2 regions of the Streptomyces collinus genome follow, and region 2 is predicted to be linked to the other one. Evidence: predicted binding sites of a transcription regulator. Region 2 holds the regulator's gene; the other holds the start of a gene.
The links. Region 2 encodes HrcA, which represses chaperone genes, less so after heat shock. Its sites were predicted from a motif close to TTNGCACTCNGNNNNNCNGAGTGCNAA; they were not measured.
Positions count from the first base shown of each region.

Region 1: a site for HrcA is predicted at 10,317-10,343, ahead of groES (co-chaperone GroES). Genes of this name have one in related genera too.

Region 1 covers NZ_CP133771.1:5,381,135-5,392,050, reverse strand. Annotated here, with positions in the region: gene RFN52_RS24700 (GuaB3 family IMP dehydrogenase-related protein) at 1-506, opposite strand, end outside; gene guaB (IMP dehydrogenase) at 610-2,115, opposite strand; gene RFN52_RS24690 (sigma-70 family RNA polymerase sigma factor) at 2,269-2,856, opposite strand; gene RFN52_RS24685 (response regulator transcription factor) at 3,323-3,934, opposite strand; gene RFN52_RS24680 (WhiB family transcriptional regulator) at 4,315-4,644, shown strand; gene RFN52_RS24675 (LysR family transcriptional regulator) at 4,709-5,605, opposite strand; gene RFN52_RS24670 (MOSC domain-containing protein) at 5,687-6,355, shown strand; gene RFN52_RS24665 (SDR family NAD(P)-dependent oxidoreductase) at 6,450-7,223, shown strand; gene RFN52_RS24660 (ester cyclase) at 7,335-8,042, shown strand; gene groL (chaperonin GroEL) at 8,115-9,740, opposite strand; gene groES (co-chaperone GroES) at 9,862-10,170, opposite strand; gene RFN52_RS24645 (polysaccharide deacetylase family protein) at 10,397-10,916, opposite strand, start outside.
Region 2 covers NZ_CP133771.1:2,928,811-2,939,726, reverse strand. Annotated here, with positions in the region: gene RFN52_RS13280 (HAMP domain-containing protein) at 1-1,275, opposite strand, end outside; gene RFN52_RS13275 (SpoIIE family protein phosphatase) at 1,468-3,687, shown strand; gene hemW (radical SAM family heme chaperone HemW) at 3,715-4,947, shown strand; gene RFN52_RS13265 (DUF3097 domain-containing protein) at 5,078-5,881, opposite strand; gene RFN52_RS13260 (MBL fold metallo-hydrolase) at 5,913-6,644, opposite strand; gene hrcA (heat-inducible transcriptional repressor HrcA) at 6,816-7,832, shown strand; gene dnaJ (molecular chaperone DnaJ) at 7,832-8,968, shown strand; gene RFN52_RS13245 (nitronate monooxygenase) at 9,160-10,233, shown strand; gene RFN52_RS13240 (16S rRNA (uracil(1498)-N(3))-methyltransferase) at 10,230-10,916, shown strand, end outside.

The DNA of each region.
Region 1 (10,916 bases), 2.5 Mb from region 2:
TGCTCGGCGGAGACCGTCGTACCGCGGATGACGAAGATGTCCACGCCCGCGTCCACGACGGCCTTGGAGAACTGGGCGGTGCGCTGCGGGGAGAGCGCGGCGGCGGTGACGACGCCGGAGTCGCGCACCTCCTTGAGGCGCTGCCCGATCAGCTCCTCCTTGATGGGAGCCGCATAGATCTCCTGCAGACGGCGGGTCGCGGTCTCCGCGTCCAGCCCGGTGATCTCGTCGAGCAACGGCTGCGGGTCCTCGTAGCGCGTCCACAGGCCTTCGAGGTTCAGCACGCCGAGGCCGCCGAGCTCGCCGATACGGATGGCGGTGGCCGGGGAGACGACCGAGTCCATGGGGGCGGCCAGGAAGGGCAGCTCGAAGCGGTAGGCGTCGATCTGCCAGGCGATCGAGACCTCCTTCGGGTCCCGCGTACGGCGGCTGGGGACGACGGCGATGTCGTCGAAGGCGTACGCCCGGCGGCCGCGCTTGCCGCGCCCGATCTCGATCTCAGTCACGTCTGTGGCCTTTCCCTGATGCGTTGCAGCGTCTTCCAGTATCGCCGACGGGCACGGCGAGGGCGGCCCCGGATGCTCCGGAGCCGCCCTGGGAGGCCGGCCGCTACTTGCTGCGGCTGTAGTTCGGTGCCTCGACCGTCATCTGGATGTCGTGCGGGTGGCTCTCCTTGAGGCCCGCGGAGGTGATCCGGACGAAGCGGCCCTTGGTCTCCATCTCGTCGATGGATGCGGCGCCCACGTAGCCCATGGTCTGGCGCAGACCGCCGACGAGCTGGTGCAGGACGTTGGCCAGCGGGCCGCGGTAGGGCACCTGGCCCTCGATGCCCTCGGGCACGAGCTTGTCGTCGGAGCCGACCTCGGCCTGGAAGTAACGGTCCTTGGAGTACGACTTGGCCTGGCCGCGGGACTGCATCGCGCCGAGCGAGCCCATGCCGCGGTACGACTTGAACTGCTTGCCGTTGATGAACTGCAGCTCGCCCGGGGACTCCTCACAGCCGGCGAGGAGACTGCCCAGCATCACGGTGTCGGCACCGGCGGCCAGGGCCTTGCCGATGTCGCCGGAGTACTGCAGGCCGCCGTCGCCGATCAGCGGGATACCGGCCGGGCGGGCCGCGAGGGACGCCTCGTAGATGGCCGTGACCTGCGGGACGCCGATACCGGCGACCACGCGGGTGGTGCAGATCGAGCCGGGGCCCACGCCCACCTTGATGCCGTCGACGCCGGCGTCGATCAGCGCCTGGGCGCCGTCACGCGTGGCGACGTTGCCGCCGATCACGTCGACGCCGACGCTCGACTTGATCTTCGCCATCCAGCTGAGGGCGTTGCTGTTGTGGCCGTGCGAGGTGTCGACGACCAGGAAGTCCACACCGGCACCGGCGAGCGCCTGGGCACGCTCCAGGGCCTCGGGGCTGGCTCCCACGGCCGCACCGACGAGCAGCCGGCCCTCGGAGTCCTTGGCCGCGTTGGGGTACTGCTCGGCCTTGACGAAGTCCTTGACCGTGATGAGGCCCTTGAGGACACCCGCGTCGTCGACCAGGGGAAGCTTCTCGATCTTGTGGCGGCGCAACAGCTCCATGGCGTCGGCGCCGGAGATGCCGACCTTGCCGGTGACCAGCGGCATCGGCGTCATGACCTCGCGCACCTGACGCGTGCGGTCGGTCTCGAAGGCCATGTCGCGGTTGGTGACGATGCCGAGCAGCTTCTTGTTGCCGTCGGTGACCGGGACGCCGCTGATGCGGAACTTGGCGCACAGGGCGTCGGCCTCGCCCAGCGTGGCGTCGGGGTGCACCGTGATCGGGTCGGTGACCATGCCGGACTCGGAGCGCTTCACCAGGTCGACCTGGTTGACCTGGTCCTCGATGGAGAGGTTGCGGTGCAGCACGCCGACGCCGCCCTGGCGGGCCATCGCGATCGCCATGCGGGACTCGGTCACCTTGTCCATCGCCGCGGAGAGCAGCGGGATGTTGACCCGGACGTTGCGGGAGATGCGGGACGAGGTGTCGACCGCGTTGGGGAGCACTTCGGATGCACCCGGCAGCAGCAGCACGTCGTCGTAGGTCAGCCCGAGTGTCGCGAATTTACCGGGCACTCCGTCGACGTTGGCAGTCATGACACCTTCCCCAAATGGCCTTGATCGGTGCGGATGTCCATGCTAACGGGAAGCGAGGCTGTCTCATTCCACGGTTCCGCCTGGCTCCGGGCTTCGTATGTTCGTACGGAAGCGGCGCACCGCCTGTTCAACTCAGGGGTTCTTCAAGCAGGGCTACTGCTCGGCCAGCGCCCGCAGCCGGCTCAGCGCCCTGTGCTGAGCCACCCGGACCGCCCCGGGTGACATTCCCAACATCTGGCCGGTCTCCTCGGCCGTCAGCCCCACCGCGATCCGCAGCAGGAGCAGCTCCCGCTGGTTCTCGGGGAGGTTGGCCAGGAGTTTCTTGGCCCATTCCGCGTCGCTGCTGAGCAGGGCGCGCTCCTCCGGGCCGAGGGAGTCGTCCGGGCGCTCGGGCATCTCGTCGGAGGGGACGGCCGTCGAGCCGGGGTGACGCATCGCCGCGCGCTGGAGGTCGGCGACCTTGTGCGCGGCGATGGCGAAGACGAACGCCTCGAACGGGCGGCCGGTGTCCCGGTAGCGGGGCAGTGCGAGGAGCACCGCCACGCAGACCTCCTGCGCGAGGTCCTCCACGAAGTGCCGCGCGTCGCCCGGGAGACGGGACAGACGGGTGCGGCAGTAGCGCAGGGCCAAGGGGTGGACATGGGCGAGCAGGTCGTGCGTCGCCTGCTCGTCCCCGTCGACGGCGCGGTGGACGAGCGCACCGATCGCGCCCTGGGCATGGGCCGCCTCGTCGTCGCGCATCGGTCCATGGTGCCTTGCGGCCGCCGGCTCCGCGGCACCGCTCCCGTTGTTGTGCACCGAAGCGTTATGAGCAGGTGCGCCGGCACTCATCCCCTGCGCCCTCCCCTTCCGCTCGACCGACTCGTCCCCGAGGAACTCCACACCCTCAAGGATGCGGCATCCGCGGCGAAACGAGCAGCGGGCCCTGGGCGGACCCCCGGTCCACCCACGCCCACCTGGCGTTCCGTGCCCTCACCACGACCTCTGGGACCTGCCGTTCGGATCATCCCGGGGACCTCGGCCCCAGCCCGCGCCCTCCCGGGCTGTCGGCCTCGCCGGGGCGGGAGCGGCCCCCTGCCGGCGTCGCCGTCGGCCGCCGGCTCCGGTCCGCGCGGGTACGGCTCACGCGGGGGCATCCGCGTGCCCCCGCTCTCCGGCTCTCGCCGGAGGCCGCGCGTCGAAGCCGACCCGATCCGAAGGACAGGCCCTAGCGCACCAGTCCCCACCGGAAGCCGAGCGCCACGGCGTGGGCCCGGTCCGAGGCGCCCAGCTTCTTGAACAGCCGCCGGGCGTGCGTCTTGACGGTGTCCTCGGAGAGGAACAGCTCGCGGCCGATCTCCGCGTTCGAGCGGCCGTGGCTCATACCTTCGAGGACCTGGATCTCACGCGCCGTGAGCGTGGGCGCCGCGCCCATCTCGGCCGAGCGCAGCCGGCGCGGGGCGAGCCGCCAGGTCGGGTCGGCCAGGGCCTGGGTCACCGTCGCGCGCAGTTCCGCGCGGGAGGCGTCCTTGTGCAGATAGCCGCGGGCACCGGCGGCGACCGCGAGGGCCACGCCGTCCAGGTCCTCGGCGACGGTGAGCATGATGATGCGCGCACCGGGGTCGGCGGACAGCAGCCGCCGGACCGTCTCGACGCCGCCCAGTCCGGGCATGCGTACGTCCATCAGAATCAGGTCCGAGCGGTCGGCCCCCCAGCGGCGGAGGACTTCCTCGCCGTTGGCCGCCGTCGTCACGCGCTCTACGCCGGGCACGGTCGCGACCGCACGACGGAGCGCCTCTCGGGCAAGCGGGGAGTCGTCGCAGACGAGGACGGATGTCATGACCGCCCTCCGCAGCTGATGCGCGTCACCTTGAGCCTCCAGGCTGGTACGAAATCGTCACCTGTGCGGTCGACCGCCTCGGACACCCGTCCGAGCGCTTGTTCCTTCAACCGCCTCGCACTCTCAACGACGGTCACTCGAAAGAGTTACGGGGGCGGCTGCCATCTTCGGCACTCTACGTGAGGGGGCGGACACGGTGCAGATATGCGCAGCAGACCCTCGAACTTTCATCACAACCTATGCCCCATTCAGACCCATTTCTTCCGCTTTGCCAGTGTCTGGAGCTAGATTCGCAATGAGTCATATTTTCATCTCCTTAGATCGTAGTTGTACGGTCGTAGACACCGGATCCGCCCAGAACGGCAACAAGGGGTCACGTAATGGCAGATTTCTCCCGCCTTCCCGGACCGAACGCGGACCTGTGGGACTGGCAGCTGCTGGCTGCCTGTCGCGGCGTGGACAGCTCGCTCTTCTTCCATCCGGAGGGTGAGCGCGGTGCGGCGAGGAGCGCTCGTGAGAACTCGGCCAAAGAGGTCTGCATGAGGTGCCCGGTACGCGCCGAGTGCGCCGCCCACGCCCTGGCGGTGCGTGAGCCGTACGGCGTGTGGGGCGGGCTGACCGAGGACGAGCGCGAAGAGCTGATGGGGCGGGCGCGCAACCGGCTGGTGTCGGCGTCGGCATCGGGCGGGCACACCGTCTCGAACAACTGAAGGAACGTTTCTGCAAACGGGCACGCGCACGCGTGCCGTTGGTTTTTGGGACGCGTGGGCCGCGCTAGCGGCGAGCGGCCCGGGCCAGTTGGTCGAGCGTCGCCGCCACGGCCGGGACCTGTGCGAGGTCGGGCAGGGTGAGCGCGACGATCTCCCGGCGCACCGCCGGTTCGAGGCGAACGGTGCGCACCCCCCGGGGCCGTACCGACTCGACGGCCAGCTGGGGCAGCACGGCCACGCCCAGACCGGCGCCGACGAGGCCGACGACGGCCGGGTAGTCATCGGTCGCGAAGTCGATGCGCGGGGTGAAGCCGGCCGCCGCGCACACCTCGACCAGCTGTCCGCGACAGCGCGGGCAGCCCGCGATCCACGGCTCCTCGGTGAGCTCGCCGATGGCGACGGACTCCGCGCCCGCGAGCCTGTGCCGCTCCGGCACGAGTGCGACGAGCCGGTCCGACAGCAGCGGCCGTACGACGAGGTCGTCCCACTCCTCCGCGCCCGCCGCCCCCTCGTAGCGGAAGGCGAGCGCCACGTCGCAGTCGCCCTCGCGCAGCAGGCCCACGGAGGCGGGCGGCTCGGCCTCCTCCAGGGAGACGCGGGTGCCCGGGTGCGCCGCGCGCAGCGCCGCGAGGGCCGTGGGGACGAGGGTGGAGCTGCCGCTGGGGAAGGAGACGAGCCGGACCCGGCCCGCGCGCAGCCCGGCGATGGCGGCGACCTCCTCCTCGGCGGCCGTGAGCCCGGCGAGGATGCCGGTGGCGTGCCGCACCAGGGCCTCGCCGGCCTGGGTCAGACGCATCTCCCGTCCGGTGCGGATCAGCAGCGGCGTGCCGACGGAGGTCTCCAGGGCCTTCATCTGCTGGCTCACGGCGGGCTGGGTGCAGCCCAGCTCGCGGCCCGCGGCGGAGAAGGAGCCGGTGGTCGCGACGGCGCGCAGGACGCGGAGATGACGAGCTTCGATCACCCTTCGAGGATAAGCGACCCTTTGATGGTGATGCGAATAATGCGTCGACGCTTTGGGGTGTGGTCGCTTACCGTGCGGAGCATGAAGCTTCTGTCTGTGAATCTGGGGCGCGCCGAGGCCGCGCCGTACGCGGACGGCCCCGGGGGCGTGACCGGGATCGACAAGCGGCCGGTCGACGGGCCGGTGCGGGTGTCGGCGCCCGGGCCCAAGGGCGTCGGCGGGAGCGGGCTGGCCGGTGACGCGGTGTGCAAGCTGGAGCACCACGGCGGCGACGACCAGGCGGTGTACGCCATGGCCCGCGAGGACCTGGACGAGTGGGAGCGCGAGCTGGGCCGGACGCTGGCCGACGGCGCGTTCGGCGAGAACCTCACGACCAGCGGACTGGACGTGTCCGGTGCGCTGATCGGCGAGCGCTGGCGGGTGGGGCCCGAGGTGGTGCTGGAGGTCACCTCCGGCCGGATCCCGTGCCGGACGTTCCAGGGCCACCTGGGCGAGAAGGGCTGGGTCAAGCGGTTCACGCAGCGGGGTGCGCCGGGGGCGTATCTGCGGGTGATCGTGCCCGGGGAGATCCGCGCGGGCGATGCCGTCGAGATCGTGCACCGGCCCCGCCACGACGTGACGGTGGCCCTGCAGTTCCGGGCGGTGACGACCGAGCGGACGCTGCTGCCGCGCCTGCTGGCCGCCGGCGAGGCCCTGCACCCTGAGCTGCTGCGGACGGCTCGGGAGTACGAGGAGAAGTACGGGGCCTGATCGCCGCTCACCACGCCTGTCTCCACGGACCCTTCACCACGGACGGCCCCACGGGGAAGCGGACGCACTCAGTCCAGGTCACTAACCTTCTGCCATGACAACGGCTCTGATTACGGGATCGACGGCAGGCATCGGGGCCGCGTTCGCGCGGCGACTGGCGGCGGACGGGCACAACCTGGTGCTGGTGGCCCGCGACACCAAGCGGCTTCGCGAGCAGGCGACCGAGCTGCACGACCGGCACGGCATCGAGGCGGAGGTGCTGACGGCCGACCTGGCCGAGGACAAGGGGATCGAGGCGGTGGCCGGGCGCCTCGGCGACCGCAAGAACCCCGTCGACCTGCTGATCAACAACGCCGGGTTCGGCAACAAGGGCCGCTACCTCGACGTCTCCATGGCCGACGAGCTGCGGATGCTCAAGGTGCACTGCGAGGCGGTGCTGCGGCTGACGTCGGCGGCGACCGAGGCCATGCGCGAGCGCGGCCGGGGCGGCGTGGTCAACGTCGCGTCGGTGGCCGCCTTCGTGCCCCGCGGTACCTACGGCGCCTCCAAGGCCTGGGTCGTGCAGTTCACGCAGGGTGCGGCACGCGACCTGGCCGGCAGCGGCGTACGGCTGATGGCGCTCTGCCCGGGTTTCGTGCGCACCGAGTTCCACGACCGGGCGGGGATGGGCACCGACAACATCCCGGGCTGGATGTGGCTGGACGCGGACAAGCTGGTGGCGGCGGCGCTGCACGATCTGGCGCGTGGCAGGACGCTGTCCATCCCGGACCCGCGCTACAAGGCGCTGATGGGGGCGGCGAAGCTGGTGCCGCGGGGGATGCTGGGGGCGGTGTCCTCCAGGACGGGCCGGAAGTACGGGCCGCAGTAGGCGCGCGTCGGCCGGCTCCTCTTCCTCCGCCGGCAGCCGGGAGGCACCCGGGCACTCCCCTTGGGACAATGAAGCTGTTCAGCCGGACCCAGGGGGGCCGGAGGCGAGGCCATGACCTTCGTACAGCTCATCGAATGCAGGACCAGCCGGCTCGACGAGATGAACCGGCTGATGGACCGGTGGGTCGAGCAGACCAAGGGGAAGCGGACCGCGTCGCACAGTGTGGTGGCGAAGGACCGGGCCGACTCCTCGCACATCGTGGAGATCGTGGAGTTCCCCTCGTACGAGGAGGCGATGCGCAACTCCGGGCTGCCGGAGACCGACCGGATCTTCCAGGACATGGTGGCGCTCTGCGAGGAGACGCCGACCTTCACGGACCTGGACGTGGTGCGGGACGAGCAGCTGTACGCGGCCACCGCGCGCAGGTTCTTCGAGCTCGCACCGGGCCAGGGGGACGCGCCGCCGTTCAACGACGTGTTCATCGAGGACTACCACGACCACGATCCCGCCAATGTGCAGGACGTCATCGGGCTCGACGCGCTCCGGCGCGAGGTGGAGGTGTGGCGGGGCGGGTTCGACTTCTCGTTCACCATCGAGGACCAGATGGCGCAGGGCGACCGGGTCTGCACCCGGTGGACCTTCCACGGGCGTCACACCGGCGACTTCCTCGGGATCGCGCCGACCGGCCAGGAGGTCACCATGACCGGGACGACCGTCCACCGCTGCACGCCGGACGGGAAGATCGCCGAGGGCTGGTGGCAGTACGACCGGCTGGGGCTGATGCAGCAGCTCGGAGTGCTCGACCCGCTGGAGCTGTGACCGGCAGGACCTACGGGAGAAGCCCCCGTCCCGCCTGGGCGGAACGGGGGCTTCTGCTACCAGGCCGGTGCCTCAGTGGGCGTGGCCGTGGCCGTGGCCCGCGGCGGCCGGCTCCTCCTCTTCCTTCTTCTCGACGACCAGGGTCTCGGTCGTGAGGAGGAGGGAGGCGATGGAGGCGGCGTTCTCCAGGGCGGAGCGGGTGACCTTGACCGGGTCGATGACGCCGGCCTTGACCAGGTCGCCGTACTCGCCGGTGGCGGCGTTGAAGCCCTGGCCCTTGTCGAGCTCGGCGACCTTGGAGGTGATGACGTAGCCCTCCAGGCCGGCGTTCTCGGCGATCCAGCGCAGCGGCTCGACGGCGGCCTTGCGGACGACCGCGACACCGGTGGCCTCGTCGCCGGTCTTGCCGAGGTTGCCCTCGAGGACCTTGACGGCGTGGACCAGCGCGGAGCCACCACCGGAGACGATGCCCTCCTCGACCGCGGCGCGGGTCGCGGAGATGGCATCCTCCAGACGGTGCTTGCGCTCCTTGAGCTCGACCTCGGTGGCGGCACCCACGCGGATGACGCACACGCCGCCGGCCAGCTTCGCGAGGCGCTCCTGGAGCTTCTCGCGGTCCCAGTCGGAGTCGGTGGACTCGATCTCGGCCTTGATCTGGGCGACGCGGCCCTGCACGTCGTCCTTGTTGCCGGCGCCGTCGACGACCGTGGTGTCGTCCTTCGTGACGGTGACGCGGCGGGCGGAGCCGAGCACGTCCAGGCCGACCTGGTCGAGCTTGAGGCCGACCTCCTCGGAGACGACCGTGGCGCCGGTGAGGACGGCCAGGTCCTGCAGCATCGCCTTGCGGCGGTCGCCGAAGCCGGGGGCCTTCACGGCGACGGCGTTGAACGTGCCGCGGATCTTGTTCACGACGAGGGTGGAGAGGGCCTCGCCCTCGACGTCCTCGGCGATGATCAGCAGCGGCTTGGAGGCGTTGGACTGGATGACCTTCTCCAGCAGCGGCAGGAGGTCCGCGATGGCGGAGATCTTGCCCTGCGTGATGAGGATGTACGGGTCGTCCAGGACGGCTTCCATGCGCTCCTGGTCCGTCACGAAGTACGGCGACAGGTAGCCCTTGTCGAAGGCCATGCCCTCGGTGAAGTCCAGCTCCAGACCGAAGGTGTTGGACTCCTCGACGGTGATGACACCGTCCTTGCCGACCTTGTCCATGGCCTCGGCGATGAGCTCGCCGACCTGGGTGTCCTGGGCGGACAGACCGGCGACGGCGGCGATGTCGGACTTCTCGTCGATCGGACGGGCGGTCGCGAGGAGCTCCTCGGAGACCGCGGCGACGGCGGCGTCGATGCCCTTCTTCAGGGCGGCCGGGGAGGCGCCGGCGGCGACGTTCTTGAGGCCCTCGCGCACGAGCGCCTGGGCGAGCACGGTCGCGGTGGTCGTACCGTCACCCGCGATGTCGTTGGTCTTGGTCGCCACCTCCTTGACCAGCTGGGCACCGAGGTTCTCGTACGGGTCCTCGACCTCGACCTCGCGGGCGATGGTCACACCGTCGTTGGTGATGGTGGGAGCGCCGAACTTCTTGTCGATGACGACGTTGCGGCCCTTGGGGCCGATCGTCACCTTGACCGTGTCGGCAAGCTTGTTGACGCCGCGCTCGAGGGCGCGACGGGCGTCCTCGTCGAACTTCAGAATCTTCGCCATGGGAGCGGTTCAGCCCTCTCGGAAAACGTGGGTGAAACGAACCGCGCCCCCGACGCCCGGCTTCATAAGGTCGCGGGGGCCAGGGGCGCAGTCCACTGCAATGCTGGTAATGCCGGGTGAATTACTTCTCGACGATCGCGAGCACGTCGCGGGCCGAGAGGACGAGGTACTCCTCGCCGTTGTACTTCACCTCGGTGCCGCCGTACTTGCTGTAGAGCACGACGTCGCCGACGGAGACGTCGAGCGGAAGACGGTTGCCGTCCTCGAAGCGGCCCGGGCCCACGGCCAGGACGACGCCCTCCTGGGGCTTCTCCTTGGCGGTGTCCGGGATGACCAGGCCAGAGGCGGTGGTCTGCTCGGCGTCGAGCGGCTGGACCACAATGCGGTCCTCGAGCGGCTTGATGGCAACCTTGGAGCTGGTGGTCGTCACGATCCGACCTCCCCCTTCGGAGATCTCACGGGGTTAACTGTCTGAGGTGGCGACCAGGTGGATCCGTCGTCGCGGGTGCCGGACCTGCCCGTCGCTGTGTTGGCACTCTCCTAGGGGGAGTGCCAGAGCCGAGACTATGACTGCGATTAGCACTCGGTCAAGCGGACTGCTAATTGCGGACGGCGCGTCGGCCGGGCACTCTCTCCGGCCGACCCGGCGGGCGGTCCTACAGGTGGTCCTCCAGGCGCCCCACCCGAAGCCCCTTCCGCTCGATCTCGCGCAGCAGCCGCACGGTCCGTTCCGTCAGGCTCGGAGACATCGTCTCGCCCGCCGGAACCGAGACGATGTCGCCCGGCCGCAGGCCCGGCTCACCCCGGGTGTACGTCAGTCCGCCCTCGGCGTTCAGGGACGCGCGCCACAGTACGACCGCCGTGATGCCGCAGTCGGCCGCCGCGCGCAGGGTCGTCCGGTCGTAGGTGCCGTAGGGCGGGCGGAAGAGGCGGGGGCTGATGCCGAAGCGGGAGCGGAGTTTGTGCTGCTGGCCGCAGATCTCGGCGCGCTGGCCGGCGTAGGGCAGGCCGCGCAGGGCGGGGTGGTCGAGGGTGTGGTTCTGGATGGACGCGCCGACCGCGCGCAGCCGGGCGAAGTGGCCGTAGCCGGGTCCCACGACGCTGTCCGTGAGGAACATGCTGACGGGGAGGCGCCGTTCACGGACGAGGCCGACGAAGCGGGGGTCGCGCTCGGCG
Region 2 (10,916 bases):
GCCTTCCGTGCCGACCTCGCGGGCGACGCGGGTCACTTCGTCGGCGAAGGCGGAGAGCTGGTCCACCATCGTGTTGATCGTGGACTTCAGCTCCAGGATCTCGCCCTTGGCCTCGACCGTGATCTTCTTGCCCAGGTCGCCCTGGGCGACGGCGGTGGAGACGAGGGCGATGTTCCGCACCTGGGAGGTGAGGTTGTCCGCCATGAAGTTGACGTTGTCGGTGAGGTCCTTCCAGACCCCGGAGACGCCCCGGACCTGGGCCCGGCCGCCGAGGTTGCCCTCGGTGCCGACCTCGCGGGCGACGCGGGTCACTTCGTCGGCGAAGGCGGAGAGCTGGTCCACCATCGTGTTGATGGTCGACTTGAGCTCCAGGATCTCGCCCTGCGCGTCGACGGTGATCTTCTGCGACAGGTCGCCGTTGGCCACGGCCGTCGTCACCTGGGCGATGTTGCGGACCTGCGAAGTCAGGTTCGACGCCATGAAGTTGACGTTGTCGGTGAGGTCCTTCCACACCCCGGACACGCCCCGCACCTGGGCCCGGCCGCCCAGCTGGCCCTCGGTGCCGACCTCGCGGGCCACGCGGGTGACCTCGTCGGCGAAGGCGGACAGCTGGTCCACCATCGTGTTGACGGTCAGTTTCAGCTCCAGCAGCTCGCCGGTCGCCTCGACCGTGACCGTGCGGGTCAGGTCGCCGCGGGCCACCGCCGTCGTCACCGCCGCGATGTCCCGCACCTGGGCCGTCAGCCGGGACGCCATCGTGTTGACGGCCTCCGTCACGTCCCGCCAACTGCCCGACAGGCCCTGCACCTTGGCGCGGCCCCCGAGCCGCCCCTCGGTGCCGACCTCGCGGGCCACCCGCGTCACCTCGCCGGTGAACAGGGAGAGCTGGTCCACCATCTTGTTCACGGCCCGGCCCAGACGCCGCAGGTCACCGCGCAACTGCCGCGTGCCGTCGTGCAGATCGACCCGCTGGGTCAGATCGCCGCCGGCCACCGCGTCCAGCACGCGCGTGGCGTTCGCCGCGGGGGCGACCAGGGCGTCGAGCAGCTGGTTCACGTCGTTGACCCGGGACGTCCACAGACCCTGGCCCGGGCTGGCCGAGAGCCGCTCGTCGAGCCGGCCGTGGCGGACCAGCTCCCGTCTGACGCGCTGCACCTCGGTGGTGAAGTGGACGCTGCGGTCCATGATCTGGTTGAAGACCGCGGAGAGTTCGGCCGCCATCCCGTGGCCGGATTCCGGCACCTTGGTGAAGTCGCCGTCACGGGCGGCCGTCATGGCGGCGAGCAGGGGACGCAGATCGGATGCACGAATCTGACCGTCTTCGTACCGGTCTTCGACCACAGGAGTAGCACTGTTCTCACTCATGACGGCCCACTTCGGTAACTCGGCGCTTATGGGCGTAGTCAGTCTGTCACTCTGTCGGCATCGACTGTGGCGTATTCGTACGAACTGCCCGGGGAGCCGTCCATGGGGGCCATTCCGACGCAACGGGAGACCGTCTCCCGTGCCTCAGAGGCGCCTGCACACGCTGGGGAGACGCCTGTGCCCGTCCAGGAGGGGCCCGTTTTTGAGGAGCCCGCACCCCGTGCGGAGGCGTACGCGCCGGGGGGTGCGCGGGCGTGCGCGACCCTGCCCGGCAGTTCGCTCGCGCCGGGCGCCGCCCGCGACCTGGTGCGCGCGGCGCTCACCGAGTGGACCGAACTCGGCCTGCCCGGCGCCGAGCACCTCACCGACCGTCTCGCCGACGACGCCGTGCTCGTCGTCAGCGAACTCGTCACCAACGCCGTCGTGCACGCCGGCACCGACGTCGAGATGGAGTGCCGGCTGGAAGGCGACGCCCCCGGCACGGCGGCGCTCGTCGTCGAGGTCTCCGACCACCACCCCTCCCGCGCGCCCCGCGGCAGCGAGCCGGAGACACCGCACGACACCCCCGAGCACGGGCGCGGCCTGCGGCTCGTCGGTGCGCTCTCCGAGGCGTGGGGGATCACGTACCGCACGGGCCGCAAGACCGTCTGGGCCCGGCTGCCCGCCGCGGGGTGCACGGCGGGCGAGCAGATCGAGGCGTACGCCGGGGAGCACGCGCTGGCGCGCGGCCTGCGGGTCGCGGAGATCCTGGCACCCGAGCCGCACCCGGACGACGAGGCCGGGGAGGCCCTGGGGAGCCGGCGTGGCACGGGAGAGCCGTGGGATCTGCGTGAAGCGGGAGAGACCTGGGGCTCGCGTGAGGGCGGAGAGGCCCGGGACTGGCCGGACTTACGGGAAGTCGACGGCCTGCGTGACTGGAACGACCTGCGGGACTGGCGGGACCGGCACGAGAACCGCGACGGACGCAACGGGCCCGACGGCGCCTGGCTCGGCCGTGGCGCCCTCTCCTTCCTCGCCGAGGCCTCCGACCTGCTGGCCGGGCAGCTCGACGAGGACCTGGTCGCGGCCCTCGCCGGGCAGCTGATCGTGCCGCGGCTGGCCGACTGGTGCGCGGTGTGGCTGGAGGACGAGGCCACCGGCGGCGGCTGGAGCGGCGGAGCCGGCGTGGGAGGACCGCGCCTGGCCCGAGTCTGGCACGGCAGCGAGAACCGCATCGAGGAGCTGCGCCGCGTCCTGGAGAAGGACCCGCCGCAGCCGTTCGACCTGACGGGGACGTCCCCGTTCGAGCGTGGCCGGGAGCGCGGCGGGTCCGGGCCCGTCGACTACCCCTGGCCCGGCGAGGCGCTCGGGGACGGCGAGCCCGGCGCGGCCCTCGCGTACCGGCTGGTCGCCGGAGGGCGCCCGCTGGGCACCCTCGTCATCGGACGCTCCGGGAAGGCCGGCTTCCCCGACGAGATCACCGGCCTCGTCGAGGACCTCAGCCGCCGGGTGGCCCTCGCCATCGGCGCCGCCCGCCAGTACGCCCGCCAGGCCACCATCAGTGCCGTCCTCCAGCGCGGACTGCTGCCCGGTGCCGTGGCCGAGATCCCCGGCATGCGCAGCGCCCTCGTATACGAGCCGTGCGACAAGGGAGGTCCGAGCGGCGACTTCTACGACCTGTTCCCGGCCGGCGACGGCCGCTGGTGCTTCGCCGTCGGCGACGTCCAGGGCAAGGGGCCCGAGGCGGCCGTCGTGATCGGCCTGGCCCGGCCCTGGCTGCGGCTGCTCGCCCGCGAGGGGTACCGCGTCGCCGACGTCCTCGACCGCCTCAACCAGCTGCTGCTCGACGACGCCACGGAGGCCGCGGACGCGGCGGCCCGGGCCCTGGTGGCGGCGGGGGCACGGCCGACCCCGCCCGGCGACGGCCCGCAGACGCGCTTCCTGTCCTTGCTCTACGGCGAGCTGGTCCCCTTCGACGGCGGGGTCCGCTGCACCGTCGCCTCCGCCGGGCACCCGCTGCCCCTGCGGCTCGGGGCGGGCGGCGAGGTCCACCCGTGCGCGCAGCCGCAGACCCTGCTGGGCGTCGTCGAGGACGCCACCTACACCAGCGAGACCTTCGAGCTGCGTTCCGGCGACACGCTGCTGTGCGTCACCGACGGTGTGACCGAGCGCCGCTCGGGCTCGCGCCAGTTCGACGACGGGGACGGGCTCGCCGCGGCACTGGCCGGGTGCGCCGGGCTGGACGCGGAGCTGATAGCCGAGCGGATCAAACGGCTCGTGCACGAGTTCGGAGCGCGGCCCCCGGCGGACGATCTCGCCCTGCTGGTGCTCCAGGCGGACTGACCGCGCGGGTGCTGGACAATGGAAGGCATGCCTTCCGCACTTCCCGACGGCGAGCCCGTCCCCGACGACGGCGCGCTGCCCGCGTCCGCGCTCGCCGGGGCCGCCGACCGCCCCCTCGGGTTCTACCTGCACGTCCCGTACTGCGCGACCCGCTGCGGCTACTGCGACTTCAACACGTACACCGCGACCGAGCTGCGCGGCACCGGCGGGGTCCTCGCCTCACGCGACAACTATGCCGAGACACTGGCCGACGAGGTCCGGCTGGCGCGCAAGGTGCTGGGCGACGACCCGCGCCCGGTCCGGACGGTGTTCGTGGGCGGGGGCACGCCCACGCTGCTGGACGCCGGTGATCTCGTCCGGATGCTGAAGGCCGTCCGCGACGAGTTCGGGCTCGCGGAGGACGCCGAGATCACGACGGAGGCCAACCCGGAGTCGGTCGATCCGGCGTATCTGGCGGCCCTGCGCGAGGGCGGCTTCAACCGGATCTCCTTCGGGATGCAGAGCGCCCGGCAGCATGTGCTGAAGGTGCTGGACCGCACGCACACGCCGGGTCGGCCCGAGGCGTGTGTGGCGGAGGCCCGGGGCGCCGGGTTCGAGCACGTGAACCTCGACCTGATCTACGGCACGCCGGGTGAGTCCGACGACGACTGGCGGGCGTCGCTGGACGCGGTGCTGGGGGCCGGGCCGGATCACGTCAGTGCGTACGCGCTGATCGTCGAGGAGGGCACGCAGCTCGCGCGGCGGATCCGGCGCGGCGAGGTGCCGATGACCGACGACGACGTCCATGCCGACCGGTACCTGATCGCGGACGAGGTGCTCTCGGGCGCGGGCTTCGAGTGGTACGAGGTGTCGAACTGGGCGACCTCGGAGGCCGGGCGGTGCCTGCACAACGAGCTGTACTGGCGGGGAGCCGACTGGTGGGGGGCCGGGCCCGGCGCGCACAGCCACGTGGGCGGGGTGCGGTGGTGGAACGTCAAGCATCCGGGGGCGTATGCGGGTGCACTGGCTTCGGGGAGGTCGCCGGGGGCCGGGCGTGAGGTGCTGTCGGAGGAGGACCGGCGGGTCGAGCGGATTCTGCTGGAGCTTCGGCTCAAGGAGGGGGTGCCGTTGTCGCTGCTGCGGGAGGAGGGGCTTGCTGCTTCGCGCAGGGCGCTGTCGGACGGGCTGCTGCAGGCGGGACCGTATGAGGAGGGGCGGGCTGTGCTCACGCTGCGGGGCAGGTTGCTGGCTGACGGCGTGGTGCGCGATCTCGTGGACTGAGGTGCTCGGCCTCGGCGCCGGGCGCGGGGGGTTTCGCAGCCCGGCGTAGCGGGGTGCAGCTCTCCTTGGGACGGGAGCCGCCCCTCGCGGCACGCATGCCCGCAGCGGGGCGGCCGTCGTATGCCCGCAGCTAGGGCGCCGTCACGAAGTCGATCAGCTCCTCCACCCGGCCCAGCAACTCCGGCTCCAGGTCCTTGTACGAGTGGACTCCCGACAGGATCCGCTGCCAGGCCGCGCCGGTGTTCTCCGGCCAGCCCAGGGCCCTGCACACGCCCGTCTTCCAGTCCTGGCCGCGTGGGACGCGGGGCCAGGCGTCGATGCCCAGGGACGACGGCTTCACCGCCTCCCAGACGTCGATGTACGGGTGGCCGACGACCAGGGCGTGTTCGCTCGTCACCGACTGGGCGATGCGCCACTCCTTCGAGCCGGGTACGAGGTGGTCCACCAGGACGCCCAGCCGCGCGTCCGGCCCGGGGGCGAACTCGGAGACGATCGACGGCAGGTCGTCGACGCCCTCCAGGTACTCCACGACCACGCCCTCGATGCGCAGGTCGTCGCCCCACACCTTCTCGACCAGCTCGGCGTCGTGCCGGCCCTCGACGTAGATGCGGCCGGCGCGGGCGACACGCGCGCGTGCTCCGGGGACGGCGACCGAACCGGAGGCCGTGCGGGTGGGACGCGCGGGGCCGCCCGGCGCGGGGCGGACGAGCGTCACCACCCTGCCCTCCAGCAGGAAGCCGCGCGGCTCCATCGGGAACACCCGGTGCTTGCCGAAGCGGTCCTCCAGTGTCACCGTGCCCGCCTCGCAGCGGATCACCGCACCGCAGAAGCCGGTCCCCGGCTCCTCCACCACCAGACCCGGCTCCGCCGCGACCTCGGGCACCGGCTTCGGCTTCTTCCACGGCGGGGTCAGATCGGCGGAGTACTGGCGCATTCGCATGACGATAGGAGAAGCCGGAGGGCGATCACCGCGACACGCCGAAACGCGCCGCCAGCGCGTCCCGTTGCGCCCGCACGAACGCCGCGTCCACCACCGCTCCGTGACCGGGCACGTACACCGCGTCCTCGCCGCCCAGGTCGAGCAGCCGGTCCAGGGCGGCCGGCCAGTGCGACGGCACCGCGTCGGGGCCCGCCTGCGGCTCGCCGGACTCCTCGACCAGATCGCCGCAGAACACCACCTCCGGATCACCGGGCACCAGCACCGCCAGATCGTGCGCGGTGTGCCCCGGGCCGACGTTCGCCAGCAGCACCTGCCGCCCGCCGCCCAGGTCGAGCGTCCACTCGCCGGAGACCAGGTGGCCGGGCGGGACCAGCCGCTCCGCCGCCTCCTGGGCCGTGGGCGCCGCCAGGCCCTGGCGCACCCCGTCCTCACGCAGTTCCTCGCGGTCCCGCACCCGCGTCAGCAGCGCGTCCACGCCCACCGCGCCGAACACCTCGGTGTCCGGGAGCGCCGCGGCGCCGAAGACATGGTCGAAGTGCGGATGGGTCAGCGCGAGATGTGTCACACGGTGACCGGTGAGCGCCCGCGCCTGCGCGCCCAGTTTCGCGCCCTCGGCGAGGCTCGACCCCGCGTCGATCATGAGGACCGCCCCCTCCCCGGCGACCAGCCCGATCGTGCAGTCCCACACCGGCAGCCGGCACCGCCCCACGCCGGCGGCCACGCGCTCCCATCCGAGGTCTTCCCAAGTCACCGTCATACGGCGACGCTAGCGGTGCGCCCCGCTCGGGGCACGGCGCCGCACGACCAGCCTTGCCGGGGGTGTACCCCACCGCCGTACACTGGGCCGGGGGATGCTGGCACTCGCACGCGCAGAGTGCCAGGCTCGACAGGCAGGACCACGGGCGGACGACTTCTGGAGGTGTGCGCGATGCTCAGTGAACGCAGGCTTCAGGTGCTGCGCGCCATCGTCCAGGACTACGTCGGCACCGAGGAGCCGGTGGGCTCCAAGGCCCTCACCGAGCGGCACAGCCTGGGCGTCTCCCCGGCCACCGTCCGCAACGACATGGCGGCCCTGGAGGACGAGGGGTACATCGCCCAGCCGCACACCAGTGCCGGGCGCATCCCCACCGACAAGGGCTACCGGCTGTTCGTCGACAAGCTCGCCGGCGTCAAGCCGATGACCGCGCCCGAGCGGCGCGCCATCCAGAACTTCCTCGAAGGTGCCGTCGACCTCGACGACGTCGTGGCGCGCACGGTGCGGCTGCTCGCGCAGCTCACCCGCCAGGTCGCCGTCGTGCAGTACCCGTCGCTGACCCGGTCCACCGTGCGGCATGTGGAGTTGCTCTCCCTGGCGCCCGCGCGCGTCATGCTCGTGCTGATCACGGACACCGGGCGGGTCGAGCAGCGCGTGGTCGACTGCCCGGCGCCCTTCGGTGACGCCTCGCTCGCGGACCTGCGCGCGCGACTCAACAGCTGCGTGGCGAACCGCCGTTTCGCGGATGTGCCGAGTCTGGTGGAGGATCTCCCGGAGGCGTTCGAGCACGAGGACCGGGGTACGGTCTCTACGGTGCTCTCCACACTTCTGGAGACGCTCGTCGAGGAGAACGAGGAGCGGCTGATGATCGGCGGCACCGCCAATCTGACCCGCTTCGGACATGACTTCCCTCTCACGATCCGGCCGGTGCTGGAGGCGCTGGAGGAGCAGGTCGTGCTCCTCAAGCTGCTCGGCGAGGCGAAGGATCCGGGCGTGACCGTACGGATCGGTCACGAGAACGCCCACGAAGGACTCAACTCCACGTCCGTCGTGTCGGTCGGCTACGGTTCGGGCGGCGAGGCAGTCGCCAAGCTCGGCGTGGTCGGACCGACCCGCATGGACTACCCGGGAACGATGGGAGCGGTACGCGCAGTGGCACGGTACGTCGGACAGATCCTGGCGGAGTCGTAGTGGCCACGGACTACTACGCCGTACTCGGCGTGCGCCGCGACGCGTCGCAGGAAGAGATCAAGAAGGCCTTCCGGCGGCTCGCGCGCGAGCTGCACCCGGACGTCAACCCCGATCCGAAGACCCAAGAGCGGTTCAAGGAGATCAACGCCGCTTACGAGGTGCTGTCGGACCCGCAGAAGAAGCAGGTCTACGACCTCGGCGGCGACCCGCTCTCGCAGGCCGGAGGCGGCGGCGCGGGCGGCTTCGGAGCCGGCGGTTTCGGGAACTTCTCGGACATCATGGACGCGTTCTTCGGCACGGCGTCGCAGCGCGGACCGCGCTCGCGCACCCGCCGCGGCCAGGACGCGATGATCCGCATCGAGGTCGAACTCGACGAGGCCGCCTTCGGTACGACCAAGGACATCCAGGTCGACACGGCCGTCGTCTGCAACACCTGTAGCGGTGAGGGCGCGGCCCCGGGCACCTCCGCCCAGACGTGTGACATGTGCCGCGGCCGCGGTGAGGTCTCGCAGGTCACCCGGTCCTTCCTGGGCCAGGTCATGACGTCCCGCCCCTGCCCGCAGTGCCAGGGCTTCGGCACGGTCGTCCCGACCCCCTGCCCGGAGTGCGCCGGTGACGGCCGCGTCCGGTCCCGCCGCACGCTCACGGTGAAGATCCCGGCCGGTGTCGACAACGGCACGCGGATCCAGCTCGCCGGCGAGGGCGAGGTCGGCCCCGGCGGCGGTCCCGCCGGTGACCTCTACGTCGAGATCCACGAGCTGCCGCACAGCACGTTCCAGCGGCGCGGCGACGACCTGCACTGCACGGTGACGATCCCCATGACGGCGGCGGCCCTCGGCACGAAGGTGCCGCTGGAGACGCTCGACGGCATGGAGGAGGTCGACATCCGTCCGGGCACCCAGTCCGGCCAGTCGATCCCGCTGCACGGCCGGGGCGTCACGCACCTGCGCGGCGGCGGGCGCGGCGACCTCATCGTCCACGTCGAGGTCCAGACCCCGACCAAGCTCGACCCCGAGCAGGAGCGCCTGCTGCGCGAGCTCTCCAAGCTCCGCGGCGAGGAACGGCCCACGGGGCAGTTCCAGCCTGGGCAGCAGGGGCTGTTCTCGCGGTTGAAGGATGCCTTCAACGGGCGCTGAGGTGAGCGGTCCGGCCGCTGCCGGGGGTCCGGGGGTTGTCCCCCGGGCAGGCGCGGTCAGCCTGGGCAGCAGGGGCTGTTCTCGCGGTTGAAGGACGCCTTCAACGGGCGCTGAGACCGGGCGTGCTTCTGGTCTATGCCAGTCGGCAGGCCGGTTTCGGAGTTGTTCGGAGGACGTGACAACATGCGGTCATGTCCTCCGCACTGACCGATCTCTTCCCCCTCCCGATCGTGCAGGCCCCCATGGCGGGCGGCGTCTCCGTACCGCAGCTCGCCGCGGCCGTGTGCGAGGCGGGCGGGCTCGGGTTCCTCGCCGCCGGGTACAAGACCGCCGACGGGATGTACCAGGAGATCAAGCAGCTCCGGAGCCTCACCAGCAGGCCCTTCGGCGTCAACGTCTTCATGCCCCAGCCGGAGTACGCAGACCCCGCCGCCGTCGACGTCTACGCCCACCAGCTGGCCGGCGAGGCCACCTGGTACGAGGCCGAGCTCGGCGATCCGGACAGCGGACGCGACGACGGCTTCGAGGCCAAGCTCGTGGTGCTGCGCGACAACCCCGTGCCGGTGGTGTCGTTCCACTTCGGCGTCCCGAGCCGTGAGGTCGTCGACGCCCTGCACCGCGTCGGCACCTTCGTCCTGGCCGCAGCGACCACCCCCGACGAGGCCCGGGCCGTCGAACGGGCGGGTGCGGACGGGGTCATCGCCCAGGGCGTCGAGGCCGGCGGCCACCAGGGCACGCACCGGGACGTCCCCGAGACGGACGGTTCCGGCCTCGGGCTGCTGTCGCTGATCGCCCAGGTCCGCGAAGCCGTGAGCATCCCGATCGTCGCCGCCGGCGGCATCATGCGCGGCAGCCAGATCGCCGGTGTGCTCGCGGCGGGCGCGAGCGCCGCCCAGCTGGGCACCGCCTTCCTCGCCACGCACGAGTCGGGCGCGAACGCACTGCACAAGCGGGCGCTGACCAACCCCCTGTTCGTCCGAACGGAGTTGACCCGGGCGTTCTCCGGGCGGCCCGCGCGCGGCCTCGTCAACCGGTTCCTGCGCGAGCACGGTCCGTACGCGCCCGCCGCCTACCCCGAGATCCACCACCTCACCTCGCCGCTGCGCAAGGCCGCCGCCAAGGCCGGTGACGCGCAGGGCATGGCGCTGTGGGCCGGGCAGGGGCACCGCATGGCGCGGGAGCTGCCCGCCGGGCAACTGGTCGAGGTGCTGGCCGGTGAACTGGCTACCGCCCGGGCCTCGTTGGCGGGCGGGGGCGTGCTGTGACCGCGCCGGTGTTCGTGGTCGAGCACTTCGACGCGGGCGGGGGCGGCCGGTACGTCCTCGACGGACCGGAGGGGCGGCACGCCGTCTCCGTGAAGCGGCTGCGGGCCGGTGAGGACGTCGTGCTGACGGACGGGGCGGGCCGCTGGGCGGACTGCGTCGTGCTCGACACGGAAGGCAAGGACCGACTGATCCTCCAGCTGGACTCGGTGTCCGAGGAGCCCGCGGAGGAACCCCGGGTCACGGTCGTCCAGGCGCTGCCCAAGGGCGACCGGGGCGAACTCGCCGTAGAGACGATGACCGAGGTCGGCGTCGACGCGATCGTTCCGTGGGCGGCGGCCCGCTGCATCACGCAGTGGAAGGGCGACCGCGGGGCCAAGGCGCTGGGCAAGTGGCGGGCGACGGCCCGGGAGGCCGGCAAGCAGTCCCGCCGGGTGCGCTTCCCGGAGGTCGCGGAGGCGGCGACGACCAAGCAGGTCGCCGCCCTGCTGGCCCGGGCGGACTTCGCCGCCGTGCTGCACGAGAGCGGCGACGAACCGCTGGCCACGGCCGAACTGCCGGCCACCGGCGAGATCGTGCTGGTCGTGGGGCCCGAGGGGGGCGTGGCGCCGGAGGAGCTGGCGCTGTTCGAGGAGGCGGGGGCGCAGGCGTACCGCCTCGGGCGCAGCGTGCTGCGCACATCGACT